Methylacidimicrobium sp. AP8: one gene and its partner. Each later gene encodes a partner of the first gene's protein in a complex. Links are inferred from orthologs where the notes say so. Each region holds a gene or a part of one and is shown on either strand. Other genes may lie near its edges.

Evidence for each region.
Region 2: the proteins of xseA (region 1) and xseB are in contact, whole or in part, in a cryo-EM structure (PDB 8TXR), measured with the Escherichia coli proteins. The link is inferred for Methylacidimicrobium sp. AP8 from one-to-one orthologs.

Annotation. Positions count from the first base shown.
Region 1 is NZ_LR797830.1:711,653-717,997, forward strand. Bases 1,655-4,654 are described here. They hold xseA (exodeoxyribonuclease VII large subunit), read left to right. Parts: upstream 1,655-2,437; coding sequence 2,438-3,871; downstream 3,872-4,654. Other genes in these bases: MTHMO_RS03170 (adenylyltransferase/cytidyltransferase family protein), read left to right, coding at 1,655-1,851; purN (phosphoribosylglycinamide formyltransferase), read left to right, coding at 1,848-2,459; tuf (elongation factor Tu), read left to right, coding at 4,088-4,654. In the rest of the region: fumC (class II fumarate hydratase), read left to right, coding at 1-1,372; more of MTHMO_RS03170, read left to right, coding at 1,369-1,654; more of tuf, read left to right, coding at 4,655-5,272; MTHMO_RS03200 (preprotein translocase subunit SecE), read left to right, coding at 5,416-5,721; transcription termination/antitermination protein NusG, read left to right, coding at 5,730-6,345. UniProt on the Escherichia coli protein: Bidirectionally degrades single-stranded DNA into large acid-insoluble oligonucleotides, which are then degraded further into small acid-soluble oligonucleotides.
Region 2 is NZ_LR797830.1:1,357,472-1,363,773, reverse strand. The notes cover bases 1,103-4,059. They hold xseB (exodeoxyribonuclease VII small subunit), read left to right. Parts: upstream 1,103-2,414; coding sequence 2,415-2,705; downstream 2,706-4,059. Other genes in these bases: dxs (1-deoxy-D-xylulose-5-phosphate synthase), read left to right, coding at 2,709-4,059; MTHMO_RS06330 (hypothetical protein), read left to right, coding at 1,869-2,399; MTHMO_RS06335 (deoxyribonuclease IV), read right to left, coding at 1,103-1,793. Also shown: MTHMO_RS06345 (uracil-DNA glycosylase), read left to right, coding at 1-423; MTHMO_RS06340 (glutaredoxin), read right to left, coding at 413-751; more of MTHMO_RS06335, read right to left, coding at 759-1,102; more of dxs, read left to right, coding at 4,060-4,598; MTHMO_RS06315 (argininosuccinate synthase), read left to right, coding at 4,650-5,846; zwf (glucose-6-phosphate dehydrogenase), read right to left, coding at 5,861-6,302. UniProt on the Escherichia coli protein: Bidirectionally degrades single-stranded DNA into large acid-insoluble oligonucleotides, which are then degraded further into small acid-soluble oligonucleotides.

The DNA of each region.
Region 1 (6,345 bases):
CTTGGGCTCGATCCCGGTCCCGGCCCATCGATACTACGGGGCCCAGACCGCGAGATCGCTGATTCATTTTGCGATCGGCACCGAGCGGATGCCGATCGAGGTGATTCGCGCGCTGGCGCTGCTGAAGAAAGCAGCGGCGCTGGTCAATCGAGACTTGGGAATCCTTTCCGAGGAGAAGGCCAAGTGGATCGTGGCGGCCGCCGAGGAGGTCGTGGCGGGAAAATTCGACGAGGAGTTCCCGTTGCGGGTCTGGCAGACGGGGAGCGGAACGCAATCCAATATGAATTGTAACGAGGTGATCGCCGGCCGTGCCAACGAGTTAGCGGTGGGGAGGAGGGGAGGAAAGTTTCCGATCCATCCCAACGACGATGTTAATCGCTCGCACTCCTCGAACGACGCGTTCCCTTCAGCTATGCATCTGGCTGTCGGGCTCGCCCTCCGCGACGGTCTCCTTCCGGAATTGGAAAGGATGCTCGATTGCCTGCGGCGACGGAGCCGGGAGTTCTCGGGAATCATCAAGATCGGCCGGACCCACTTGATGGATGCCGTGCCGCTCACCCTCGGGCAGGAGTTCGGCGGGTACGCAGGCCAGCTCGAGCTGGTCTTGGCCGACCTCCGCGGTCGGATGCCCGCTCTCTACGGCCTGGCGATCGGGGGCACGGCCGTGGGGACCGGGCTCAATGCGCCGGCCGGGTTCGCCCAGGGAGTCTGCGCCAAGCTGGCCGAGTGGACAGGGCTGCCCCTCTACTCCGCTCCCAACAAGTTCGCCGCGCTCGCTTCCCATGAGCCCCTTTTGGGCGTCAGCGCATCCTTGCGCAACGTGGCGGCTGCGCTGTTCAAGGTGGCTAACGACATCCGCTGGATGGCCTCGGGTCCGCGATGCGGCCTGGCCGAGCTGCGCTTGCCCGAAAACGAGCCTGGGTCCTCGATTATGCCGGGAAAGGTCAATCCGACGCAATCGGAGGCGATGACGATGGTCTGCATCCAGGTCATGGCCGCGGACGCGGCGGTCGGCTGGGCCGGCTCTCAGGGGAATTTCGAGCTCAATGTGTTCAAGCCGATGATCGTGTTCAACATCCTGAACGCCATCCGGCTTTTGCGCGACAGCTGCCGATCCTTCCGTGTTTTCTGCCTGGAAGGACTCCAACCGAACCTCGAGGTGCTCCGCAGCGAAGTGGAGCGGTCGCTCATGCTGGTGACGGCGCTGGCGCCCCGGCTGGGTTACGATCGGGCGGCGAAGATCGCCCAGGAGGCCAATCGCCGGCAGAAGACCATTCGGGAGATCTGCGTAGAGGACGGCCATCTGTCCGCGGAGGAGTTCGACGCGCTGGTCCGGCCTGAAAGGATGGTCGGCAACGGAGGCGGGGCGTGAGGGCGGACCGGGCCCGAGTGGTTCCGATGGGGGAAGTTCCCCGCATTCGGAGAGAGCTGGAGGGCAAAAGGTTCGTCGCCACCAACGGCTGCTTCGACCTGCTGCACGTCGGCCATCTCCGCTGCTTGGCCTTCGCCCGGTCGTTGGGGGATCTGCTCTGGGTGGGAGTCAACGACGACGAGTCGGTGCGGGCGCAAAAAGGAGAGAACCGGCCGATCCACCCCGATGTGGAAAGGGCGGAGCTTCTGGCCGGCCTGCGCGTAGTCGATCTGGTGACCATCTTCTCGGGAAGGCGGGCGACCGCGTTTCTTCGGGCGGTCCGGCCGGCGGTTTATGTGAAAGGAGGGGATTATCGGCCGGAGACGCTCGATCCGGAGGAGCGCCAAGCCTTGGAAAGCATGGGAGTCGAGATACAATTCTTCCCGCTGGTTACGGGTAGATCGACCACCGCGGCCTGGGAAGCATGGCGGAAAGGATGAGCGAGGAGCCCAAAGCCACGCTGGGAATTCTCGGATCGGGACGAGGGAGCAACTTCGCCGCCATCCGGGATGCGATCGCCTCGGGGAGGCTTTCCGCCTCGATTGCCGTCGTCATCAGCGACCGGGAGGACGCGCGGATCCTGGAATTGGCCCGCCAAGCGAATATTCCGACGGTGGTCTTGCGCCGAGGGAAGTTCCGGACTCGGCTCGAGCCCGACATCGAGGAAGAGCTTGCCGAATGCCTCCGGCGCTTTCGGGTCGACTTGGTGATCCTGGCGGGATTCCTGCGGGTTCTCAAGGGTCCGCTCCTGGCCGCGTACGCGGGAAGAATCCTCAACATTCATCCTTCCCTCCTCCCGGCCTTCAAAGGGAAGGACGCCTGGAAGCAGGCTTTGGCGGCGGGTGTCGCCGAAGCGGGTTGCACGGTCCACTGGGTGGAGGCCGAGGTCGACAGCGGACCGATTCTCGGACAGGCGCGGGTCCCTGTTCTGCCCGGAGATACGCCGGAAAGCCTGCACGCGAGAATTCAGGAGGCCGAGCACCGCCTCTACCCGGAGGTGATCCAGCAAGTGATCGATCGGAAGCTATGGCAGCAGATCCATTCGTAGAAGAGCAGGAGCTCGACCTTTGGAGGAAGCCCGAACCCGAAACGGCGGCCGCCGGCCGGAGCGCGGAAAGACCCCTTTCGGTCAGCGAATTGAACCGGCGGGTGCGCTCCCTTCTGGAGGCGGGCTTTTCGCAAGTGTGGGTCGAAGGGGAGATATCGAACCTCCGGAGCCCGAGCTCGGGGCATGTCTATTTCACCCTCAAGGACGAGCAGGCGGTCGTCCAGGTGGTCCTCTTCCGCGCCGATGCGGCTCGGCTGTCGATCCGGTTGCGGGAGGGGGCGGCCGTTGTGGTCCGCGGGCGGCTGACCGTGTTCGAGGCCCGCGGTCAGTACCAGATCATCGCAGCGGATGTGCAGGCACTGGGGGAGGGGGCGCTGCTCGAAAGGCTAGAGGCGCTGAAAAGAAGGCTGGCCGCCGAAGGGCTCTTTGACGCCTCCCGCAAGCGGCGGCTGCCGGAATTCCCGGAAAGAGTCGGTCTGGTCACTTCCCTCAAGGGTGCTGTCATCCAGGACTTTCTCCGTATTTTGCAACGCAGGGCGCCAGGAATCGAGATTTGCGTGAGGGATGTTCCGGTGCAAGGGGCTTCGGCGGCGAAGGCGATCGCCGGGGCGATCCGCGCCTTCGGCGGGCCGCCTCCGGTCGATGTTTTGGTTGTCGCCCGCGGGGGCGGCAGCCTGGAAGATCTTTGGCCCTTCAACGAAGAGGTCGTCGCACGGGCGTTGGCCGAATGCCCCGTGCCGACCGTGTCGGCGGTAGGCCACGAAACCGACTTTACGATCGCGGATCTGGCCGCCGATCTGCGAGCGCCCACCCCCTCCGCCGCTGCGGAGCTGATCGCCCGCGATTGGAACGACTGGCGCGCGGAGGTCGCCCAACTGCGGAGAAGGGCGGAGCGGGCCATGTCGCGGGTGCTCGAGCTGGCGCGGGAAAGGCTGGCGCGGCTGGCCGGCAGCCCGTTTTTCCATGAGCCCTCCCGCCTCATCCTCCGCTGGGAGCAGCTGGTCGATGAGGAGGAGGAGGCGCTCGGCCGCGCGCTCCGGCGAGCCGTGGAGATCAAGAGGGAGAGGTGGGAATCCTTCATGCGTCATTGGAGGGCGTTGCGATTCGACGAGCAGATCCGCCGCCGCTCGGAGCAGGTAGCCCAGTGGGCGGCGCGGCTGGCCGCCTTGAGTCCGGAGGCCACCTTGCAGCGCGGGTATGCCATCGCTTTCGATCGGCAAGGCCGTATCCTTCGCAGAGCCCATCCGGAGATGGTCGGCAGCGAGGTGCGGGTGCGGGTCGCCTCCGGAGGTTTCGGCGCGCAGGTCCTCCGCCTTTGTCCGGAGGAGCCGTGGACTCAGAACGCGGCGAATCGCGTGCGGGGCCAGGAGGCACCTGAGAATAATTCCGATACGGAGTGTGGCGGGGCTTGACATTCGGGGGCTGCCTGGCGATGTTTATCGTTCTCTCACGGACGGGGTCTTGTACCAGGAAAGAAAGGGAAACGGCGAGTGCCCATGTAGCTCAGGTGGTAGAGCACGTCCTTGGTAAGGACGAGGTCACCGGTTCAAGCCCGGTCATGGGCTCGGCCGCAGCGAAGGCCGTGTAGCGAATCGGAAGGATTAAGGACAAAGAAGCGAGGAGTATTCATGGCGAAAGACACTTTCGTGCGTTCGAAGCCGCATGTGAACGTAGGCACCATCGGACATGTGGATCACGGGAAAACCACGCTGACCGCGGCGATTACCTCTGTCCTAGCCAAGCAGGGTCTTGCGGAGAAGAAGGCATACGATCAGATCGACAACGCGCCGGAAGAACGTGAGCGCGGGATCACGATCAACACGACACATGTCGAATATCAGTCCGAGCATCGGCATTATGCGCACGTGGACTGCCCGGGCCACGCCGACTACATCAAGAACATGATCACCGGTGCCGCGCAGATGGACGGAGCCATTCTCGTGGTGAGCGCTCCGGATGGTCCGATGCCGCAGACGCGCGAGCACATCCTGCTGGCCCGGCAAGTCGGGGTTCCGGCGATCGTGGTCTTCCTCAACAAGATCGACATGGTCGACGACGCGGAGTTGATCGATCTGGTCGAGCTCGAGGTCCGCGAGCTGCTCAGCAAGTATGAGTTTCCGGGCGACAAGGTTCCCATCGTCCGGGGGAGCGCGCTGAAGGCGCTGGAAGGAGATCCCGCGGAGGAGAAGAACATCCTGGCGCTCATCGCCGCGATGGACGAATATATTCCGATTCCGGAGCGCCCGAAGGACCAACCGTTCCTTATGCCGGTAGAGGACGTGTTCAACATCGAAGGTCGCGGCACGGTGGTGACCGGCCGTGTCGAGCGAGGGGTCCTCAAGCGGATGGAAGAGGTCGAAATCGTGGGGATCCGGCCTACCACGAAGACCGTGGTGACCGATATCGAAATGTTCCGCAAGCTGTTGGACTCGGCGGAGGCGGGCGACAACGTCGGCATTCTGCTCCGGGGCATCAAAAAGGAAGATGTCGAACGGGGGCAGGTCGTCGCCAAGCCCGGGACCATCACCCCGCATACGAAGTTCCGGGCGCAGGTCTACGTGTTGACCAAGGAAGAGGGTGGACGGCACACCCCCTTCTTCTCGGGATACCGGCCGCAGTTCTACTTCCGAACGACCGACGTCACTGGCAATGTAAAGCTGAAGGAAGGGGTCGAGATGGTCATGCCGGGGGATAACGTCGAGATCGATGTCGAGTTGATCACTCCGATTGCGATGGAAAAAGCGATGCGGTTTGCGATCCGAGAAGGCGGCAAGACCGTGGGAGCCGGAAGAGTCGTTGAAATCCTGGCCTAGCCAAAGAAGGGAATTCTTTCGGCAATCGGCTTGCGGGTGTAAATTTTGAACAGGTTCTCGAAAACAGGGCAGTAGCTCAATTGGTAGAGTAGCGGTCTCCAAAACCGTTGGTTGGGGGTTCGAGTCCCTCCTGCCCTGCGGCTATGCGAACCATTTCCTTAACAACGTGGGTTGCGCTGGGGCTCGCCATGGCGGGCCTCGTTGCGCTGGGATGGCTGTGGAGGCGGCACGGACAACGAGTGGTGGTCTTCCTCAACGAGGTCGTTGGAGAGCTCAAGAAGTGTTCGTGGCCATGGGAGCCGCAGGAAAAGGGAGCGCGTCGCTACCGGGAGCTGATCGATTCGACCGTGGTGGTGGCGATCTCTTCGGTCCTGCTGGCTGCTGTGGTCACGCTGGCGGACTTCTTGTTGGTGAAAGTGGTGGGATTCCTCACTAGGCTGCAGTTATAGGACGCTCGATGAAACCGCGGGAAGGGGCGCAAGGAACCGTGTTGACCGAGAAAGAGGGCCGCGAGGCGCAGCAGGCGCCCGAAGAGCAGGGGCAGTGGTATGTCCTTCATGTGCTTTCCGGCCACGAAGGGCGGGTCAAGAAGAGTATCGAAAAGCGCATTCAAACCGAGGAGATGGGGGATCTGGTCGGGCAGGTGGTGATCCCGGTGGAGCGGATCTCGGAGATCCGCAGGGGCAAGCGTGTCCAAATGGATCGGAAGATCTATCCCGGTTATGTGTTCGTCCGGATGCGGCTGCGCGACGCCCAGAACAAGCTGATCGAAAAGAGCTGGTACTTCATTCGCGAGACGCCGGGAGTGATCGGATTCGCCGGCGGCGAAAATCCGATGCCGATGCCGCCCGACCAGGTTAAAGATATCCTGCGCCAGATGGAAGAGGGGCGCGAACGCCCCACGCCCAAGACTTCCTTCGCCGTCGGCGATCGGGTGAAGGTCGGCGACGGCCCCTTCCTCAACTCGGAAGGCGTCGTGGAAGAGGTGGACCTCGAGCGCGGGAAGCTCTGGATTTCGGTCAACATGTTCGGACGCTCGACGCCGGTGGAGCTCGAATTCTGGCAAGTGGAAA
Region 2 (6,302 bases), 650 kb from region 1 along the record:
CTCTTCGACTGCTTCGTGACCGCCGCCGTCCGTTGCCCTCCGCCGGAGAACCGGCCGTCACCCGCCGAACGGCGCAACTGCTATCCCTTTCTCGCTCGGGAACTCGACGCCCTCGTCAGAATCCGGGTCTTGATCGCACTAGGCGGATTGGCCTTCGCAACCCTGCTCCGTTGGGTGCGGCAGCGCTGGCCGGAGGAGGCGGCCTCCTCCTTGCCGCGCAGCCGGACTACGTTCGCCCACGGAGCGGAATTCACCCTCCCGGAAGGGCGAACCCTGCTCGCCTCCTACCACCCGAGCCAGCAGAACACCTTCACCGGTCGCTTGACCGAGGCGATGTTCGACGCGGTCTTCTCCCGCGCGCGTGCGCTGCTCGAAGCCGGCCGCGAAGGAACCCTTTCCGGCGGCGAAAGCGTCAAAAGTTGATGCGGACGGGGATCTCGGAATGATGCTCGCCCGAGCACCCTTGGTCGGTCGGAACGTCCACCGGACGATCGCTGGCTTGGACCAGACCCTTGGCGATGAGCCACTCTTCGAGCTCCTGGCCGCTGATATCGGCAAGCATCTCTCCGTCCACCTCGACGCACGGAGAGAAAGGCTGTCCGCTTTTCCGGATCATCTCTTCCCGATACGCCGGGACATTGATGATGTCGCGGTCCTCATAGGAGAGCTGATATTTCCTTAGGATCGCCCGCACGCCCTGGCTCCAGCCGCAGGTGGGCTTCAGATAGGCAATAATCTTGGGTTGGCTCATGTTTATCCTATAGGTCGGCAGTCGGAGGAACGCCAATGCTTTTTTCCGCTACGGGGTCCGTTTCCGGCCCTTTCCGCAGCGGCTCCGGTCTCGTTCCGGAGAGAAACGGCAGAATCGCGCGGAGGTTGCGGCAATCGTCCTCTACGCCCTCCACCTTCGGAGTCTCCAGAACCATCGGAATCCGCGACCAGCGCGGGTCCCGAAGAAGCGGGCCGAAGCCGGCGAGCCCTAGCGATCCTTTGCCCAGGTGCTCATGGCGGTCCCGCCGGGATCCGAACGCGGCCGCCGAGTCGTTGAGATGAATAGCGCAGACCCGATCGGCGAGCCCCAGGCCTTCCAGCATCCCGATGAAGGCCCGGTATCCGGTCGGAGTCGCAAGGGGATAGCCGGCCGCCCAGAGATGGGCGGTGTCGAGGCAGATGGCGAACCGCTCCGGGTCGTCCAGCTCCTCAAGAACCCGGCGCAGCTGCTCCAGCCGCCATCCGAGCTGGTTTCCTTGTCCGGACATGGTCTCCAAGGCGATGCGCACGCCCGCCGGCGATGCCTCTTTCGGAAAGAGAGCTCGGAGCCGCCGGACGAGCCGGGCCAGGGCCGCGTCGGGATCTTCGCCGGGCGCTGCGGCGCCGGGGTGGAGGACGAGGAAGGGAAGGCCCAGCCGCGCCGCGCGCCGCACCTCCTCGCGGAGCGCTTCCGAGGATCGCTCGGCCAGGGGATCCGAAGAGGCGGCCAGGTTGAGGAGGTAGCCGGCATGGGCAAAAAAGTAGATGCCGGAAGCGGAAGCGGCCCGGCGGAAGGCCAAGGCTTCTTCGGCTCCAAGAGCAGGGGCTGTCCATTGCCGGCAGTTCTTGAGGAAGATCTGCGCGGCGGAAAAACCGCATTGGGCCGCACGCTCCACTGCACGTTCGATCCCCCCGGCGATCGAGACGTGCGCACCCAGAAGCCGGCCCCGAAGCTCGGGGGCGGATAGGGGGCAAACGGGAGGCTGCCGTCCTCGCGATGGCGGGGCGGCTCCCTCCGCTTCCTTCCTTGAACTTCCCGGCATCGTTGGGTTCCGAGGACTTGTGAAAAACGATTGTCTTTTTAAGCGGCGGGGGCAAGATGAGTTTGGACGACGAGCATGGCCACGTGGACTCTTTGGCGGGAGATTCCGGATGAATGGGTTCACGAGATCCTCCTCGCGGTTCGCGACTCCGATAAGCGGCTCTACCGGGTCGCCATCGAGCTGACGAGCCGCCGCCTGGGGATCCGGCAGGGGAAGCTCCTGGAAATGCCGAAGGCGCAGAGGCATCAGCTCGCCCGGCGGGTGCTCTCCCTGCCGCAGAGCGAGGAGATCTCCTCCCATCTCTTCACCTGCTGGCTGGTGCACACGCGCGCGCCGATGCTCTGCGCCTGGCTGGATGCCCTCGAGATCCCCCATGATGGCCGGGGGGTCGTAGAGAAGTTCGGGGAGGAGCCCTCCCCGGAAAAGCTGCGGGAGGCGCTCGAGCGGCTTCTCGCCTGCTTCCCCCGGCTAGACGTCGCCATTTACCTCCGGCTCTTCAACGAGATCGATGAGGTCGGTTGGGAAGGCCTCGAGGAGATCCTTTCGGGCGATGAGCGGCTACGGATCGGAAGAGAAAGTACGGAAGCCGCGGAGGCCAGAGGATAGCGAGGGGGGCTCTTCATGGCGAAAACGGATGCGGCAGAGAATGCCGGTTCCTTCGAGGAGGCCTTTCGGCGGCTGCAGGAGATCGTGACCCGGATGGAGAGCGGAGATCTGGCTCTCGAGGACCTGCTGGATCGCTATGAGGAAGGGATGCGGCTTGTGAAGTTTTGTAGTGACAAACTTTCCCTGGCGGAGCAAAAGATCACCGTTTTGGGGCAAGGGCCCGGGGGCCAGGAGCCGGCGGTCGGAACGCCGCAGGCGGATCCGAAGGGCTCCGCCCTCCGAGGAGAAGAGGAAAAAGAGGGGTAATCCTTGGGACGTCTACTCGATGAGATCGATTCGCCGGCGGATCTGAAAAAGCTTCCGATCGGAGAGCTGCCTCGCTTGGCCGAGGAGATTCGCCAGGAGATGATCACGGTCCTGGCGAAGAACGGCGGCCATATCGGGCCTAACCTCGGGGTCGTCGAGCTGACCATCGCGCTCCATTACGTCTTCCAGACGCCGCAAGACAACATCGTCTTCGACGTTAGCCACCAGGGATATGTCCACAAGCTCTTGACGGGCCGCCGGAAACTCTTTCCGACGATCCGCCAGCCCAACGGGCTGTCGGGGTTCCTCAACCGTGCGGAGAGCGAACATGACTGCTACGGGGCCGGCCATGCGGGCACCGCTCTTTCCGCCGCCTTGGGCATGGCGGTCGGCCGCGACCGCCGTGGGGGAAAGGAGCACGTGATCGCCGTCTGCGGAGACGCGGCGTTTACCTGCGGCATCACCTACGAGGCCCTCAACAACGTCTGCGAGCAGACCCGGCGGCTGATCGTGGTCCTCAACGATAACGAATGGTCGATCGACAAGAACGTCGGAGCCATCGCGAGCTATTTCAGCCGGATCGTCAGCCACCCGGCCTACTCCTGGCTTCGCGACCGGGCGGAGGAGTTCCTCAAGAAGATTCCCAATCGCGGGGTCCTTCGGGCGGCGCGGAAGGCGGAAGAGGCGGTAAAAAGCCTGCTGCTGCCGAGCGTGATTTTCGAGGAGCTCGGTCTGACCTACTACGGTCCGGTCGACGGCCACGATGTGGGGATGCTGATCTCGATGTTCGAGTTCCTAAAGCAGCAGGAACATCCGGTCCTGCTCCACGTGCTCACCCAAAAGGGGAAGGGCTTCGCGCCGGCGATGGAGAAGCAGAAGAAGTTCCACGGCCTCGGTCCCTACCATCCGGTGACCGGAGAGACGCCCAAGAGCGAAACCGTGACTTGCTCCCAGGTCTTCGCCGACACCCTGATCAAGCTTGCCGATCAGAACCGCAAGGTGGTGGCGATCACGGCGGCCATGCCGAACGGAACCGGACTCGACCGCTTCCAGCCGAAGTTCCCCGACCGGTATTTCGATACCGGAATCGCCGAGGAGCACGCCGTGCTTTTTGCAGCCGGGCTGGCGACCAAGGGCTTCAAGCCTTATTGCGCGATCTATTCGACTTTCCTGCAGCGCGCCTTTGACCAGATCGTCCATGACGTGTGCCTGCAGAATCTGCCCGTGGTCTTCTGCATGGACCGGGGCGGGCTATCCGGCGACGACGGGCCGACCCATCACGGCCTCTTCGACATCTCCTACCTCCGCTGCGTGCCCAACATCACGATTCTCCATCCCAAGGATGAGGACGAGCTGGCCGACATGCTCTTCACGGCCATGCATCATCCGGGACCGGTCGCGATCCGCTATCCGCGCGGAGCCGGTCCGGGCGCAACCGTCAAGCCGTTCCCCGAACTGATCCCGATCGGGAGGGCCGAAGTCCTCCAGCATGGCCGGGATGTGGCGATCCTGGGACTGGGCATGATGATTCCGATGGCCCGCGCGCTTGCCGATGCCCTCGAAGCCGAGGGGGTTTCGGCGGCGGTGATCAATCCTCGAACCGTGAAGCCGCTCGACCGGGGAACCCTCGAATTCTTCGCACGCAGGGTCGAGGCGATCGTGACGATCGAGGATCACGTCTTGGCCGGAGGCTTCGGATCCCTAGTTCTCGAGGCGCTCTCCGACATGGGGATTGCGGTTCCCGTCGTCCGGATCGGTTGGCCGGACCAGTACATCGAGCACGGCAAGGTCGATCAGCTGCGGAAAAAATACGGCCTGACCGTCGAAGCGGCTCTGGAAAAACTGCGTCCCATCCTTAAAGGAAGGCAACGGTCCTTCGGGGAGATCGCGTAGGCGCAAACCCGCCGGCTCGCAAAAGGCGCGGTGTCTGCGACGGAAGCTTCCATGAAGATCGTTCTCGCCTACTCCGGTGGACTCGATACCTCCGTGATCCTCAAGTGGCTGGCGGAGCGCTACCGGGCCGACGTCATCGCCTATTGCGCCGACATCGGCCAGGGGGAGGAACTGAACGGTCTTGAGGAAAAGGCGCGCCGCAGCGGCGCTTCCCGCTGCCTCATCGCCGATCTCCGGGAGGAATTCGTCCGGGATTACGTCTTCCCCATGCTACGGGCGGGGGCGCTTTATGAGGAGCAGTACCTTTTGGGCACCGCGATCGCTCGTCCCCTGATCGCCAAGAAGCAGGTCGAGATCGCGCGGGAGCTCGGGGCCGACGCGGTCGCGCACGGGGCAACCGGCAAAGGCAATGACCAGGTACGCTTTGAGCTGACCTTCGCGGCGCTGGCTCCGGATCTGCGCGTCATCGCTCCTTGGCGGGAGTGGGAGTTTGCGGGAAGGGCCGATCTAATCCGCTATGCGGAAACGCACGGGATCGAGGTGCCCGTCACGCAGGCCAAGCCGTACTCCATGGACCGCAACCTTTTTCATATTAGCTACGAGAGCGGGATCCTCGAAGACCCCTGGCAACCTCCCCCGGCCGATCTTTTCCGGCTGACGTGCGATCCGGAGCACGCCCCGGGCGAGCCGGAGACGGTGGACCTCGACTTTGAATCCGGGAACTGCGTAGCCGTCAACGGGAAGAGCCTATCCCCGGCGGGAGTCCTGACCGCGCTCAACGAGATCGGGGGCCGGCACGGGATCGGCCGTATCGACATCGTCGAAAACCGCTTTGTCGGAATGAAATCGCGCGGAGTCTATGAATGCCCGGGGGGGACAATCCTCCGCTTCGCCCACCGCCAAGTAGAGACTTTGACGCTCGATCGGGAGGTCATGCATCTGCGGGATTCTCTGGTCACGCGCTATGCCGAGCTGGTCTATTACGGCTTCTGGTTTTCGCCGGAGCGGGAGTTTCTCCAAGCGGCGATCGAGCAGAGCCAGCGGTACGTAACCGGAACGGTCCGCCTCCGGCTCTTCAAAGGAGCTTTGCAAACGTTGGGGCGCAAGAGTCCCTACTCCCTCTACAGCCCGCAGCTGGCGACCATGGAGGCCGATCACGGGGCGTACGATCCGCGCGATGCGGGCGGCTTCATCCGGCTGAATGCCCTCCGGCTGCGGACGGCGGCGCGACGAGGGCGGGCTTCCTAGCCGCGGCCGACCCTTCACTCCCCGTCTTCCGGGCTTTCGTACCAGCTCCTGCCGTCGCGGGCGATCAGAACCTGTGCCGCCTCCGGTCCCCAGCTTCCGGCCGAATAGTTGGGGAAATCGGTCGGGGGATTGGATTCCCAGACCTGGAGGATCGGGTCGACCAGCGCCCAGGCCGCCTCGACTTGATCGGCGCGCATGAAGAGCGTGCCGTCTCCGAGGATGACATCGCGGAGGAGGGTTTCGTAAGCTTCCGGCGATTCGGACTTGAAGGCTTCGGAATAGGAGAAGCGGAGGTCGACCGGGGTGAGCCGGATGGTCGGTCCGGGCCGTTTCGCCTGGAAGCTAAGCAGGATGCTCTCCTTCGGCTGGATGTTGAGGATCATCCGGTTGGGATGCCACTGATCGACCGCGATTTCAGGAAAGGCCTGGTGAGGGACGGGCCGAAGGCTGATCACG